2 regions of the Paenibacillus sp. FSL R5-0923 genome follow, and region 1 is predicted to be linked to the other one. Evidence: predicted binding sites of a transcription regulator. Region 1 holds the regulator's gene; the other holds the start of a gene.
What was found. Region 1 encodes CtsR, which represses protease genes until heat stress. Its sites were predicted from a motif close to ATGGTCAATAAAGGTCAAACA; they were not measured.

Region 1 (7,897 bases):
ACCGAGGCGATCCGCACGTAGTTTAGTTTGCCTTACCGATTCTTCGCCCGAAATATACAGCACTCGCAATCCCTGAGTTGTCAGAGCATGCGACGTCTGTAATAAGAGCGTAGATTTACCGATTCCTGGGTCTCCCCCTACTAGTACCAGCGATCCTGGTACGATCCCCCCACCGAGAACACGGTTAAGCTCACCTATACCTGTCAGTATGCGCGGTTCCTTGTCACTTTCTATACTTATGATCGATTGTGCCTTTTCTTTACTATGAAAAATAGGGGCATTCATTCCCTGTGTTTTGACTACGCTTTCCGTTTCCTCCACCATGGAGTTCCAAGCTTGGCACCCGGGACATTTTCCGAACCATTTTGGCGATTCGTATCCACAATCGGTGCAAAAAAATTTAGTTTTTGGTTTAGCCATTTGTTCTCCTTACGGTCCGAACTTTTAAATTGCGGATATTTTCTTCTAATGAAAGTTTACCATTTCTGCCCCTTTAACGAAAGGTCATTCGGAATTTGTACTAAATGTATATTTTTAAGTGATAAATTTATATTAAAAAAGCTTCCGCCCCTCTATAAACTGAGGAGCGGAAGCTTTTTTTATTCCGTTTTTTTATTCGGATTCTACTTCTTTTTCAAGCAATGGCGCTACAGGAGCATTCACTTTATTCACTACAAGTTCTCCGCCAACTTCATCAATGTTGAGCGAATCACCCTTTTGGATATTTCCTCTCAACAATTCCTCGGAAAGACGGTCTTCAATATGCTTCTGAATCGCACGACGCAATGGACGTGCACCAAAGGCTGGGTCGTAACCTTCCTTAGCCAGGAAAGCCTTCGCCGCATCCGTGAGTACGAAATCAACATCATATTCACGCAGCCGCTTGCGCAACTCATCAGACATCAACGTAACGATTTCAGCAATATGCTTCTCATCGAGGGAATGGAAGACGATGATTTCGTCAATCCGGTTCAAGAACTCAGGACGGAAGCTCTTCTTAAGCTCTTCCATAACCTTGCCCTTCATATTACCGTATTCTGCTCCAGCATCTTGCACAGCTGTGAATCCAAGTGTCGAATTCTTCTTGATCGCTTGTGCGCCTACGTTAGAAGTCAGAATAATTAATGTATTACGGAAATCGACTACCCGTCCTTTAGAGTCAGTCAAACGACCGTCTTCAAGAACTTGCAGCAGAATATTGAATACTTCTGGGTGCGCTTTTTCAATTTCATCAAGCAGCACTACAGAATAAGGTTTACGGCGTACCTTCTCAGTTAATTGGCCACCTTCTTCATAGCCAACATATCCAGGAGGGGCTCCTACTAAGCGGGACGTGGAGTGCTTCTCCATGTATTCCGACATATCAATACGAATGACCGCATTCTCATCGCCGAACATGGCTTCAGCCAATGCACGAGCCAACTCAGTTTTACCTACACCTGTAGGACCGAGGAAGATAAAGGAACCCATTGGACGTTTCGGATCTTTAAGACCCGCACGCGCACGGCGTAGTGCCCGGCTAACTGCCTTAACAGCTTCGTCCTGACCGATCACTCGTTCATGTAGTAAAGCCTCCATGTTAAGTAGACGGTCGGTCTCCTCTTCCTTCAGCTTGCTTACAGGTATACCCGTCCAGCTAGCTACAACCTGTGCGATGTCTTCAGGTGTAACCTCTGAATCCGTGCGACCCTGTTTTTCTTTCCATTGATTCTTTGTCGTATCAAGCTCTTCACGGATTTTTTGCTCTGTATCACGCAAGGCCGCCGCTTTTTCAAACTCTTGACTCTGTACTGCGGAATCTTTCTCCTTGCGGATATCATCCAAGCGCATTTCAAGTTCCTTCAGATTTGGCGGGATGGTGTAAGAGTGAAGCCTTACTTTAGATCCTGCTTCATCGATAAGGTCAATCGCTTTATCTGGCAGGAAACGGTCCGGGATGTAACGGTCGGACAACTTCACTGCTTCCACAATAGCTTCATCCGTAATCTTCACACGGTGATGCGCTTCATAACGATCGCGAAGTCCGAAAAGAATTTGGACCGCTTCCTCTGGAGAAGGCTGATCCACCGTAATCGGTTGGAAACGACGCTCCAATGCTGCATCTTTTTCAATATATTTACGATATTCGTCAAGCGTAGTCGCACCAATGCACTGAAGTTCTCCACGGGCTAACGCCGGTTTCAGAATGTTAGATGCGTCAATCGCACCTTCCGCGCCACCAGCACCGATCAGTGTATGAAGCTCATCGATAAAGAGCACGATATTACCTGCTTGGCGAATCTCATCCATAATTTTCTTGAGGCGGTCTTCAAACTCACCGCGATATTTTGTTCCAGCCACTACTGAGCCCATGTCGAGCGTCATGACGCGTTTGTCGCGAAGTGTTTCTGGGATTTCATTATTGATAATCTTTTGTGCAAGTCCTTCAGCGATAGCTGTTTTACCAACACCAGGTTCACCGATCAGTACCGGGTTATTCTTAGTCCGGCGACTCAGTACCTGAATAACACGTTCAATTTCTTTACTACGGCCGATAACTGGATCTAGATTGCCCTCCTTAGCATAGGCGGTCAAATCGCGCGCAAGACCATCTAGGGTCGGTGTGCTGACGTTAGCCGGAGTCCCGCTATGACTAGAGGCAGCCTCGCTGCTTCCTAGGAGCTGAAGAACTTGTTGACGAGCTTTGTTCAAGCTGATGCCGAGGTTATTAAGCACACGAGCCGCGACACCTTCCCCTTCACGGATAAGTCCAAGCAAAATATGCTCAGTGCCAACATACGTATGACCCAATTTGCGGGCTTCGTCCATCGACAGCTCAATCACTTTTTTAGCGCGAGGAGTATAAGCAATGTTCGTAGGCTGTTCTTGACCTCTGCCAATCAGTGTCTCCACTTCGTCCTGGATTTTTTCAAGACCTAGCCCTAAAGCTATTAATGCCTTAGCAGCAATGCCGTCTCCTTCACGAATAAGTCCGAGCAAAATATGTTCTGTACCAATATTGTTGTGTCCTAAACGAACAGCTTCTTCCTGCGCCAGCGCTAGCACTTTTTGTGCGCGTTCCGTAAATCTTCCAAACATCATATCTCCTGCACCTCCATGAATAATAAATATCTATATTAATGTTGTGTTCCCAGTGTCTCTCGGAGCAGTTTTGCCCGATACATATCTCGTTCAGTAGCATTCAGCTCATCGCCGAACATCTTTTGCAGAAATCCTGGCTGCGTCTTAACGTTAAGTTCATTAAGCACTGAAATCGAAAGACCTTCCAGAATGCCAAGGTCAACCCCAAGTCTCACATCAGACAGGCGTTGAGCAGATTCTTTAAGCTCCATAAGAGCTGCATAACATAAAATTCCGTAAGAACGCTTCACTCGGTCTGTTATTCTCAGGGCGGAATCAACAAGCAACCGTTCACGTGCATTTCGCTCATGCTCAATAATCTGGGTAACTACACTGTGAAGGTTCTCTATAATTTCACTTTCCGTTTGACCGAGAGTGATCTGATTAGAAATTTGAAAGATGTTCCCTACTGCTTCGCTACCCTCACCGTAAATTCCTCTTACAGTCAATCCCACTTGGTTCACTGCAGACAATATGCGATTGATCTGATGAGTCATTACAAGCGCTGGTAGATGCAGCATTACCGAGGCACGAAGCCCAGTACCAACATTGGTGGGACAACTAGTCAAATATCCTCTTTTATCATCAAAAGCGTAATTGACAGCTGCCTCGAATATATCATCGATCGCCGTCGCACGATCCCATGCTTCTCTAACCTGAAGACCAGGAAACAGACATTGGATTCGCAGATGGTCCTCTTCGTTAATCATGATGCTGACCGACTCATCTTCATTTAATAAGACGGCCGCACTGCGCGAATCATTAGCCAAGTTAGGACTGATTAGATGCTTCTCAACCAATACCTTTTTGTCCAGTTCATTCACTTCATCAAGCTTTAGGAGTTGAAAAGATCCGAAATCTGCAGCTGCTTCCTCATGAAACACAGGAGCCAGTAGCTCTAATACTTCTTCCGATTGCTCTAAGGAAGCCAGCATTGGGAACGGAAGATGCTCTAGATTACGGGCAATACGCATACGACTGCTAATTACAATCTCGGAGTGACTACCTCCAGAACGCATCCAATCACTAAGCGCTTGTTCAGTAAATCGGAGACTTGACATGTCATATCCCCCCTATATATCAAAGACTTTACTCTTGTGCTATTTCTTTTTCAAGTTTACGAATCTGATCTCGCAGCTCCGCTGCTTTCTCGAATTCTTCTTGTGTAATACTTTGCTGTAATTCCTGCTTGAGTTCATCAATTTGGCGTCTAAACACAATCTGAGCTCCTGCACGTTTCGGAATCTTACCTACATGTGAAGTACTGCCATGCACTCGCTTAAAAAGCGGGTCCAGTGCACTGTTAAAATATTCATAACAGGAGCTACAGCCAAAACGGCCTAATTTGCTAAACTGGGAGTACGTCATCCCACAATTCTCACATTGCAGACTCTGCGTTGTCTTCGTTGCAGCCGACTTCTCCTTGCCGGCACCTTCAAGATCAAGCAGACCTGAGAGCAGACTGTGGATGGAGAATCCTCCAGCCGTTCCGGGAATGAGTTCACCCTTCTCCCGTGCACAGCTCTCGCAGATATGAAACTCCGTCTTCTCTCCATTCACGATCTTAGTGAAGTGGAGTGTTGCCGGCTTGACGCCACATTCCTGGCATTGCATAAGCGAAAGCCCCTCCCTTATGGTTGACAATTATTTGCCTAACAAAGAGATTAACATCGCCTTCATAATCTTGGCACGAATCTCATCCCGGTATGGAATCTTAACCGTTAGGCATTCCCGAGAAACAGCAGCGCGCATAAGGCACGCTTCACGCTTACTTAGAAAACCAGCTTCCTCCAGCTGATAAATCAGCCCTTCAGCAGCGTTCTGATCAATCCCGCCACCTATAGTATGGTTTAAATGGGCATGCAGTGCCACGTTAGGCGGTAATTCAAAACGTTGAATACGAATATATCCCCCGCCACCACGCTTACTTTCCACCACATAACCTTTTTCTAGAGTAAAGCGTGTACTGATGACATAATTGATCTGTGACGGTACGCATGAGAACTGGTCCGCCAGGTCATTTCGCTGGATTTCCACCGTACCTTCGGGACTTTCATGCAAAATATTCTTCAGATATTGTTCGATAATATCAGAGATATTGCGCATCACTCATCCTCCAGTGCTTAAATCTTATAATACCGATTGCAACTTGCATTCATAATGACAATGGTCTTTAATTGAACTTAAACATTTGTGGATAATCCCACGTGTTCAGAGGATCGGATCGCTGTCATTAAGCTTCGTTGACTTTGACTTTCTTTGACTTTTTAATATTATAACATATTCTGTGCTAATTCCAAGTGGATTCTCTTATTTTTCACTTTTTTCAGCGAATGTATTCGGAAATAAAGAACTCTCCCAACTTCTTTCGAAGGGGAGAGCCTAATTTTTGTCAAGTATAAACGCCTTCGGTATCCTTATTAGGGCGATAAGCGTTTATGCGAGAAATATAAGGATAATGTATAGCATGAAACTTATACTTTCTTATATTTTTAAAAATGATCAAATAAAGCTGTCTGTGCTTGTGGAATAATTTCTTCAAACCATTCCAGTGCTGCTGCGTGGCCAGAGACACTTCCATAACGAGCCATCTCTGTTGGTCGTTTGTATCCAAGCATCAAGGCCGTCAAAGTGCCTATATCACAGCTAAAGTCTGCTTCCGCCCGTTCCCTTTCCACTCGAATCAAAGTAGCCGAGCCCTCATTAGAGATATTCCATGCCCATAGCCCATCATTCCAAGGTGCATACTTATCTTCGATATATATAAGCTGCTTCTTTTGACTACTGTTTCCTCTGAAGGCGTAAGTTTCAATGAATGACTTGGCATTAACAATCCGCCCCATAAAATAAGGATAATTCTCTTGTCCTATACGTGGATCTGGCAGCAAGAAAGGTAATATGTCATCTGAAGGCACCAGCTTTAAGGATGCACCGGTCACCATCGAATCATGGTTCGCAAGAAATGTCCACAGCCCCTGCCGAGCTTGTTCATTCAAAAAAACAAATTCATCAATGACCAGTTCTCTGTTCTCTACCTTATACAGCACATATCCCTCTGGTTCACCACTCTTGGAGTAAAATACTGCACTCTTTCCTTCATCATCTAGAACAGAGTTCTTCCACCAGTCCAAATCGCGCTTAAGTGTCCCGTTATAACTGACAGCGAATCGAGTATATAGGCTATCCAATACTTCGATATCCTTTATGTCCCGTTTAACCTTGCCCTCAACTTCAACCTTTTTAGGAAATTTCGCTACTGGAATAGAGTATTTCTTATATTCACAATAAACTTCCCAGCCAAATTTACGATAGAACGGAATCAAGAATGGGTGTAGAAAAGAGAGCGTTTGCCCCGCCTCATTCATCGTATGCAGTGCATGAGACAAAAGATTTGCCACATGTCCTTGTCTGCGGTTCTCTGGCCATGTAGCTACTCCTGCTATACCACCCATAGGTACCACTCTGCCCTGTATGTAGACTTGGAAAGGAATAATTGTCAATTTAGCTTCCAATGTTCCGTCCTCAAAAGCACCCCATACCTGTTCAGGCTTGAATCTTTCCTTAGCACTTGCTCTTTTTTCACTAGGAAGCTTGTACTGAAAAGCATATTCTGACAAGTTCATGCTTGCATCGAATTCTTCCGAACGTAACTGTCTTATTACCACAAACTCACCTCATCCTTTATAAAATTACTTTTAGGATAAGTATAACAAGAGCGTCAATTGTGCGCTAATCTATTGCATTATTTATAACTTTATTTTTAGTTATCCACAGCTCTATACAGTTTTAAAAATAGTCTTGAAATCTTGTCACATCCAAGTTAAAATAGTTATCCACTTATCAATAACTCTATCCACATAATCCCGGCTATATCCACAGCAACCCGTGTACTACTTAGGTTTTCTGTTGACAGATCCATATAAATATGTATTTAATCCACACTATTTAGGGGTTATTTCTCTTTCAATCATCTATCCACATGTGCGTAACTTTTTCTGCAAATCCAAAAGTTTATCCACAAGTTTTCCACAGTCTATAATAAACGCAAAAAAGCCACTGTCGATTACTCAACAGTGGTCTAATTGTGCTTGGCAACGTCCTACTCTCCCAGGACCCTTCGGTCCAAGTACCATCGGCGCTGGAGGGCTTAACGGTCGTGTTCGGGATGGGTACGCGTGGAACCCCTCCGCTATCGCCACCAAACGGGCATTTACAGCGTAAATGCTCAGGCTTGATGCCTGAAAACTGAATCCGAATTGAATTTGCGTCTTAAGTATAGGATAAGCCCTCGACCGATTAGTATTGGTCAGCTCCATGCATTACTGCACTTCCACCTCCAACCTATCTACCTCGTCGTCTTCAAGGGGTCTTACTAATTGGGAAATCTCATCTTGAGGGGGGCTTCACGCTTAGATGCTTTCAGCGCTTATCCCGTCCGTACGTAGCTACCCAGCCATGCTCCTGGCGGAACAACTGGTGCACCAGCGGTACGTCCATCCCGGTCCTCTCGTACTAAGGACAGCTCCTCTCAAATTTCCTGCGCCCACGACAGATAGGGACCGAACTGTCTCACGACGTTCTGAACCCAGCTCGCGTACCGCTTTAATGGGCGAACAGCCCAACCCTTGGGACCTACTTCAGCCCCAGGATGCGATGAGCCGACATCGAGGTGCCAAACCTCCCCGTCGATGTGGACTCTTGGGGGAGATAAGCCTGTTATCCCCAGGGTAGCTTTTATCCGTTGAGCGATGGCCCTTCCATGCGGTACCACCGGATC
Region 2 (7,897 bases), 810 kb from region 1:
ATTCGTCGAACACGGAATTTGAATAAGATGCAGTGATAGCTTGCAGAGCATCTGTGTATTTCGGTCCTTCGCCATAAACCATAGCACGATAGGCTTTTTCTACACGATCCCAACGTTTGTCACGGTCCATTGCGTAATAACGCCCGGATACCGTTGCAATTGTACCTACTCCAACTTCTTCAATCTTAGCAACCAGATCTTGAACAAACTTCTTACCACTATCTGGAGGTACGTCCCGGCCATCCATGAAAGCATGGATATACACTTCGTGCATATCTTCTTTCTTAGCCAGGTCAAGCATAGCAAACAGGTGATTAATATGGCTATGTACCCCTCCGTCGGATACAAGCGCGTAAAGATGAAGCTTTTTACCTGTGTTCTTAGCATTTCTAACTGCGGCTACCAGTGTTTCATTATCGAAGAATTCGCCCTCACGGATCGATTTATCGATACGAGTCAAATCCTGGTATACAATCCGTCCTGCACCAATATTTAAGTGCCCTACTTCAGAGTTGCCCATTTGGCCTTCTGGAAGACCAACAGCTTCACCACAAGCAGTAAGGGTAGTATTAGGATATTGTTTCAAGTAACGGTCATAGTTAGGTTTGTTAGCTTGAGCAACGGCGTTACCTTCAGATGTTCCACGCAAACCGAAACCATCCATGATGATCAAAGCTACAGGTCTTGGAGCTGACATCTTACTTCGCCCCCTCAACCAATTGAACGAAGGAAGCAGGCTGCAAGCTGGCACCGCCAACAAGCGCACCATCGATGTCGCTTTGGCCCATGTACTCAGTTACATTCTCAGGCTTCACGCTGCCGCCGTATTGAATACGAACAGCTTCAGCTGTTGCAACATCATACAAATCTTTTACAAGACTGCGAATGTAAGCAATAACTTCGTTAGCATCTTGGGAAGTGGAAGATTTACCTGTGCCAATAGCCCAGATAGGTTCGTATGCAATGACAACTTTTGCTGCTTGCTCGGCACTAAGTCCTTGGAATGCAGCTTCAGTTTGTACTTTACATACTGCTTTAGTTTGATCAGCTTCACGCTCTTCGAGCTTTTCGCCAACACATACGATTGGAGTGATACCGTGACGGAATGCAGCATGCATTTTCTTATTCACGATTTCATCTGTTTCGCCAAAATAAGCACGACGCTCTGAGTGACCAATGATTACATAGTCTACGCCAAGATCGCTAAGCATTACACCACTGATTTCTCCTGTGTAAGCACCGTTATCTTCAAAGTGCAGGTTCTGTGCGCCAATCTTGATGTCTGTACCTTTTGCAGCTGCTACAAGTGCAGGCAGGTTAGTAAATGGGGCGCAGATTACAGTCTCAACGCCTTCTACTTCTGCTTTGCCTTTGATGTCAGCAATAAAGCTTTCTGCTTCAGGAACTGTTTTGAACATCTTCCAGTTACCCGCAATAATTGGTGTTCTCATGAATTTAATTGCCTCCTTCTATACGTCTTACTTGTCGTTCAGTGCTTCTACGCCAGGAAGCGCCTTGCCTTCCATGAACTCAAGGGATGCACCGCCACCAGTGGAGATGTGATCCATTTGATCAGCCAGGTGGAATTTTTCTGCTGCTGCTGCGGAATCTCCGCCGCCAATAACAGTGTAACCTTCAGTTGTTGCACAAGCTTTTGCTACTGCAAGTGTACCTTCAGCGAATTTATCGATTTCGAATACGCCCATAGGTCCATTCCAGACAACCAGCTTGGAGTTCTTGATAATATCGGCATAAAGTTCACGAGTCTTAGGTCCGATATCAAGTCCTTCCCAACCTTCTGGGATTTCATTGTAATTAACGATCTTAGTGTTAGCATCAGCACCGAATTTATCAGCAACAACAACATCAACAGGAAGCATGAAGTTTTTGCCAAGTGCTTTAGCTTTTTCGATGAATCCAAGAGCAACGTCAAGTTTGTCGTTGTCTACAAGTGACTTACCGATTTCAAAGCCTTGTGCTTTAGTGAATGTATAAGACAATCCACCGCCGATCAGGACGTTATCAGCCAAAGACAACAAGTTATCAATAACATCAATCTTGTCTTTAACTTTCGAACCACCGATGATCGCAGTGAAAGGACGTTCTGGGTTAGTAAGAGCTTTACCAAGAACGGTCAATTCTTTCTCCATCAAAAGACCGGATACAGCTGGTAGGAAATGAGCGATACCTTCTGTCGATGCATGTGCACGGTGAGCCGCACCAAACGCATCATTGACGAACAAATCAGCCAGTTCAGCGAATTGTTTAGCCAATTCAGGATCGTTCTTTTCTTCGCCTGGGTAGAAACGAACATTCTCAAGTACAAGTACGTCGCCTTCGCCTAGCTCAGCAATTTTTGCTTTGACAGCTTCGCCAACAGCTTCGTCAGCTTTAGCTACTGGTTTGCCGAGAAGCTCGGACAGACGTTCAGCAGCAGTAGTCAAACGCATGGAATCTACGAATTGACCTTTAGGACGACCCATGTGACTCGCAAGAATGATCTTTGCACCGTTCTCAATCAAATATTTAATGGTTGGAAGGGTTTCGCGAATACGAGTATCATCAGTAATCTTACCGTCTTCTACAGGTACGTTGAAATCCACGCGTACAAATACGCGTTTACCCTTTACTTCTACATCACGGACGCTCTTTTTGTTCATGATTAATTCCTCCACACCCAAAGTTGTTTCTAGCAGGAAACAAGAAATACATTTAGAAAGAGCGGAAACAAGGAACTTCTGTTTCCGCTCTATAGATGTTACTTATATCAAGTCAATTACTTAGCGATTTTAGCGAATTTCTCCAAAGTACGAACCAATTGTGCAGTGTAGGACATTTCATTGTCATACCAAGCAACAGTCTTAACGAGTTGTTTGTCGCCAACAGTCAATACTTTAGTTTGTGTAGCATCGAACAGGGATCCGAAAGTCATACCTTTGATATCGGAAGATACGATTTCATCTTCAGTGTAACCATAAGTGTCTGGATCGGAAGCTGCTTTCATTGCTGCGTTGATTTCTTCAACAGTAACGCTCTTATCAAGAACAGTTACAAGCTCAGTCAGGGAACCAGTTGCAACTGGAACACGTTGAGCCGCACCATCCAATTTACCTTTAAGTTCTGGAATAACAAGACCGATTGCTTTAGCAGCACCAGTAGTGTTAGGAATGATGTTTTCAGCTGCTGCACGAGCGCGTCTGAAGTCACCTTTAGCGTGTGGAGCATCCAAAGTGTTTTGGTCACCAGTGTAAGCGTGAATTGTAGTCATCAAGCCTTCAACGATACCGAACTTGTCGTTCAATACTTTTGCCATTGGAGCTAGGCAGTTCGTTGTGCAAGATGCGCCGGAAATAACAGTCTCAGTACCATCAAGAATGTCATCGTTAACGTTGTAAACGACAGTTTTCATGTCGCCAGTAGCTGGAGCGGAGATAACTACTTTCTTAGCTCCACCTTTCAAGTGTTTTTCAGCTGCTTCTTTAGTTGTGAAGAAACCTGTGCACTCAAGTACGATATCAACGCCTAGGTCGCCCCATGGCAATTCTTCAGGGTTGCGGTTAGCAAGAACCTTAACTTCTTTGCCATTGACTTTGAAGAAGCCATCATGCACTTCAACATCACCTTGGAATTTACCTTGAGTTGTATCATATTTAAGCAAATGAGCAAGCATCTTAGCGTCAGTCAAGTCGTTGATTGCTACCACTTCGATACCTTCTACATTTTGAATACGGCGGAAAGCAAGGCGTCCAATACGTCCAAATCCGTTAATTCCAACTTTTACACTCATTGAATAGTTCCTCCTAGAATTCGTTTTATTTATTCAAAACAGACCGTGAAGCCTGTCATGACAACAATGTTAAGTATGATGCAAGATATATGTTCTAGTGAGTTACGAGGATATCTGTAACTGATTATCAATTTCCTTGCCGATTTCCACAGCAGCAGCCTCGTCGGTGACGAGTATATTCTCCTGCCCGAAACGCAGCATGGCATGAATGGCTTTGGCCTTTGGTTTGCCTCCAGCAATACCGATGACTGTCTCCGTCCGAACAATATCTTCTAGACGTAGTCCCATCGTAAGCATCGTATGGACAACCTGACCATCTTCGTTAAAGTAATACCCAAAGGATTCAGCCACGGCTCCCTCACCCTGGATTTCTGAGACAGTTGCCTCATCCAGCTTGCGGCGGCGAGTCATTTCAATGGCATCCCCAATCCCATGTACAATAATACGCGAACTGCGGATGATTTGTACAATCTCTCCAATATTAGAGTCAAGTGCTAGTGACTGGTAGGCATCCCCACTAAGTAAATCAGGTACATGCAGCAACCGGTAATTCGCTCCTACCCGTTTTGCCATTGTTGAGGCAATCGTATTGGCTTGAATCTCCATACTCTCTCCTAATCCACCACGCGCCGGAACAAACCAAGCGTTCTTATAGGAAAGCGATAACGGCGGTGTCAGTTGATCAGCCATATCGGCAAGCGTTGATCCACCTGTGACAGCAACTATATCATCTGTACGAAGTACACTGAGCAGCGCTTTTGCACCCGCTCGGCCAAGCTCACGTTTGGTGAACGGCGATGACTCACAATCACCCGGCACCACAATAACTTTATCCAGACCGTACGTTGCCCGAATTTTCTCTTCCAGCTCATCCAGACCAAACAGGCTCTTAACGACCGGCTCTAGCAAATCAAGCAGTCTACGTCCAGCAGCGCTAATGCGCATGCCAACACTCTCGATCTCAATGAGCCCTTGCGATTTCAGAAGATCCGTCTCGGCACGCAGTACCCGCTCAGTCATATCAAGCGAAGCGGCAAGCGTTCTGCGCCCAATTATATCGGACAGCATGATCTGATGAAGAATCGTGTACCGTCTCTTAAGGGTTTCCATGAGATCAGGCAGAAGCTGCTTTTGGATATCTAATAAATTACGCATACTTTCACTCCTGCAACTTCGTCTTCCTCTATTCCCTTGTTCATGGTCTCAAAATGTCCCGGGTAAACTTTTTAAGTCCCACTCATATTCTAACCAAATATTGCTCGAAGTGCAAGTCTTCCGAGAGTAGAATTCTCAAGCGCTTGTCTTCTTATACATTTATAAGATTGGGAAAGAGGTTCAGCTCCAAAAAACCTGTCATTAACAATCCAGATTCTTACGCTGAGTGAAACACAATGTACGCTTGTCCGCCTTGAAGACTAGGGATAGAGCCTGTGTACAGTATTATTAATTCATTGCAATTGCACAGAAATTGTATTATAATCATTTTTGTTGCGCCCGTGGTCCAATGGATATGACGTAGGCCTCCGAAGCCTGAGATCCAAGTTCGATTCTTGGCGGGCGCGCCATTAATTTCACTTTTGTACATAATTTAGTAGTGCCTATACTACTACTTAACCAAAGAGCCGCGTGTCGGCTCTTTTTTTTGAATATAAGTTTGACTTTCTTTGACTTTTTGTTTGAATTTGTTTATCATGTGGGTAATACGGCAAGAGTAAAAATGAATACATTTGAAGAACCAATATCAAGGAGGTTTTCCACGTGAGTTATATTCCTATGGTAGTAGAACAGAGCAACCGCGGTGAGCGCGCTTATGACATCTATTCCCGCCTGCTGAAGGACCGCATCATTTTCCTTGGAACGGAGGTTAATGACGTGGTAGCCAATTCTATCATCGCACAAATGCTGTTCTTGGCTGCCGAAGATCCGGAGAAGGACATTCACCTTTACGTGAATAGCCCCGGCGGTTCCATTACTGCAGGTATGGCTATTTTTGATACAATGCAGTACATTAAACCGGATGTTTCCACCATCTGTGTAGGTATGGCAGCTTCCATGGGAGCTTTCCTACTTAACGCTGGCGCTAAAGGCAAACGCTTCGCACTGCCTAACAGTGAGATCATGATTCACCAACCTCTGGGTGGTGCTCAAGGTCAAGCAACGGATATCGAAATCCGTGCCCGCCGTATCCTCAAATTGCGTGATAAGTTGAATCGTATTCTTGCAGAACGTACGGGTCAACCGCTAGAACGTATTGAGAAGGATACAGATCGTGATTACTTCATGACTGCTGCAGATGCGGCAACTTACGGTATCGTTGATAAAGTCATCGAGAAAACACTGCCTAGCGGTGTGTAAGCTATAAAACAACACAAAGAGGCTGTGCCCTATCCACTTGATGGTTAGCGCACAGCCTCTTTACTTTTCAGACCACCACTTCATACGAATCTCAGTTAAATCAAACCGCCATATCCAAGCGCATCGAGTTTCTCAGCAATCACACGGTAGCCTCGGCCATTCGGATGTAAGTGGTCAATCGATAATAGCCCTCTCTCATTTCCTGCAAACTCACTATAGATAGAAGCAAACCCACATACTCGGCTACTATACTGTGAGGCATAGCGGTTAAACTGCCGCACCCACTCTGTAGCACCCACTACCTGAGGATAAGGATTATACAGTCCCACAATCCGAATGATAAAAGGTCTACGCGTTCCCGTCTTCAATTGGAAGAGGATACTCATAATTGCAGCAAAATTTTGTTTGCATTCTTGCAATGATCTTCGCAGCTCTTTAGATAAATTTTCAGGTTGTCTAGCTGCAGCCTTCGCAGCATGGATTAAATCGTTGCCACCGATGGATAGAGTGATGATGTCGGCTGCTCGAATGGCTTCGCGAGTCATTGCACTCCCCCGCAGCCGCTGTTCCAGTTCAGAAGTAGTCAATCCATTCACGCCCAAATTCGTAGAGGCTACATTAGAACGCAGTCTCCCTTCCGCCATTCTACGGTACACCGGTACAAAACCGTTCCCTGGCAGAGCGCCAAATCCAGTCGTCAAGGAATCGCCAATTGCAGTGTATTGATAGCTCATAGCTCTCCCCCGTTCATAAACTAGTTACTCCATTTAGCATATGAATTCGAGGTGATTCTGGTAAGGGGGAGATGTCCAGTGGTGACACTAGCGGGTACGACTTCTCTATTTATTTTACAGCAGCAAATGGGCTACCGCCTTCCGGCAACAATTCTTTGAAAGTAAAGGGATATTCCGGGAACCCCGCAGCATAAGCTGTGTATTCATACAATTGGAAGAACAGAACGACCTGATCATCCTTCAGATAAAAATACTTTTCCGTATTCAATCCGTTGAACCCTCCCAAATAACTTTCCTCCGCTTTTACTAGCTTGTTCAACTTAGCATTCAACTCTTTTTTGTAGTTTGGGTTAGCTCCGAACAGGTCGCCCAACAGTAGACGTTTGCCATCCTTGAGCGAAAAGGTAAACGCCTCCCGATTGGTCATACCATGAGCGCCGCCCGTATCGCTATACTGTGACATCACTAAGCTGATCACACCATCCTGATTGTAGGTCACCACATAATCTATATCATAGGTATACTTAGGTTCTGACCCGGATCGATTCGAGATATCCTTCTCTGCGCCTGCAGCGAATTTCATGGCACTTTCTTTCAAAATATCATTCATGGCCTGCTGTTCGTTGGAATTGCTTAATCCACTAAACTTCGGATAATCAAGCTGGATCAAAGCCTCTTTTCGATCCTTAACATAGGTCTCCGTAGTTACTATCAACGCATTCTGTGATCTATTCACCACATTCAACCTACTAGAGCCCCGACTCCAATCCACTTTATAGCCCAAATAATCATTTAACAGACCGGATGGAACATAAAGCCGGTTGTTTATTAGCTTTCCTTCATACTCTCGAATGTAATAATTGTTCACCCAAATTGAAGTACCATAGCTAGATAACAGCAACTTGGCCTTAGTCGTTCCCTTTCCGATCGTGTATGCATTTTCTTTTTTATCATAAGTTAGAGGTAATTGCAGCACATCACGCATAAAGGTAATCGGAATCCAGACCTTCCCTTCCTGCAA

Region 2: clpP (ATP-dependent Clp endopeptidase proteolytic subunit ClpP) is a predicted target of CtsR. The motif match lies at 5,439-5,459, and genes of this name have one in related genera.

The regions. Positions count from the first base shown of each region.
Region 1 is NZ_JBBPAT010000001.1:1,373,438-1,381,334, reverse strand. Features, by position in the region: gene radA (DNA repair protein RadA) at 1-420, opposite strand, end outside; gene clpC (ATP-dependent protease ATP-binding subunit ClpC) at 613-3,081, opposite strand; gene MKX35_RS06005 (protein arginine kinase) at 3,117-4,181, opposite strand; gene MKX35_RS06000 (UvrB/UvrC motif-containing protein) at 4,210-4,734, opposite strand; gene MKX35_RS05995 (CtsR family transcriptional regulator) at 4,765-5,226, opposite strand; gene MKX35_RS05990 (GNAT family N-acetyltransferase) at 5,613-6,785, opposite strand; rRNA gene rrf (5S ribosomal RNA) at 7,207-7,323, opposite strand; rRNA gene MKX35_RS05980 (23S ribosomal RNA) at 7,397-7,897, opposite strand, start outside.
Region 2 is NZ_JBBPAT010000001.1:568,157-576,053, forward strand. Features, by position in the region: gene gpmI (2,3-bisphosphoglycerate-independent phosphoglycerate mutase) at 1-697, opposite strand, end outside; gene tpiA (triose-phosphate isomerase) at 699-1,451, opposite strand; gene MKX35_RS02455 (phosphoglycerate kinase) at 1,479-2,660, opposite strand; gene gap (type I glyceraldehyde-3-phosphate dehydrogenase) at 2,777-3,787, opposite strand; gene MKX35_RS02465 (sugar-binding transcriptional regulator) at 3,890-4,942, opposite strand; tRNA gene MKX35_RS02470 (tRNA-Arg) at 5,278-5,352, shown strand; gene clpP (ATP-dependent Clp endopeptidase proteolytic subunit ClpP) at 5,546-6,142, shown strand; gene MKX35_RS02480 (GDSL-type esterase/lipase family protein) at 6,238-6,876, opposite strand; gene MKX35_RS02485 (PdaC/SigV domain-containing protein) at 6,986-7,897, opposite strand, start outside.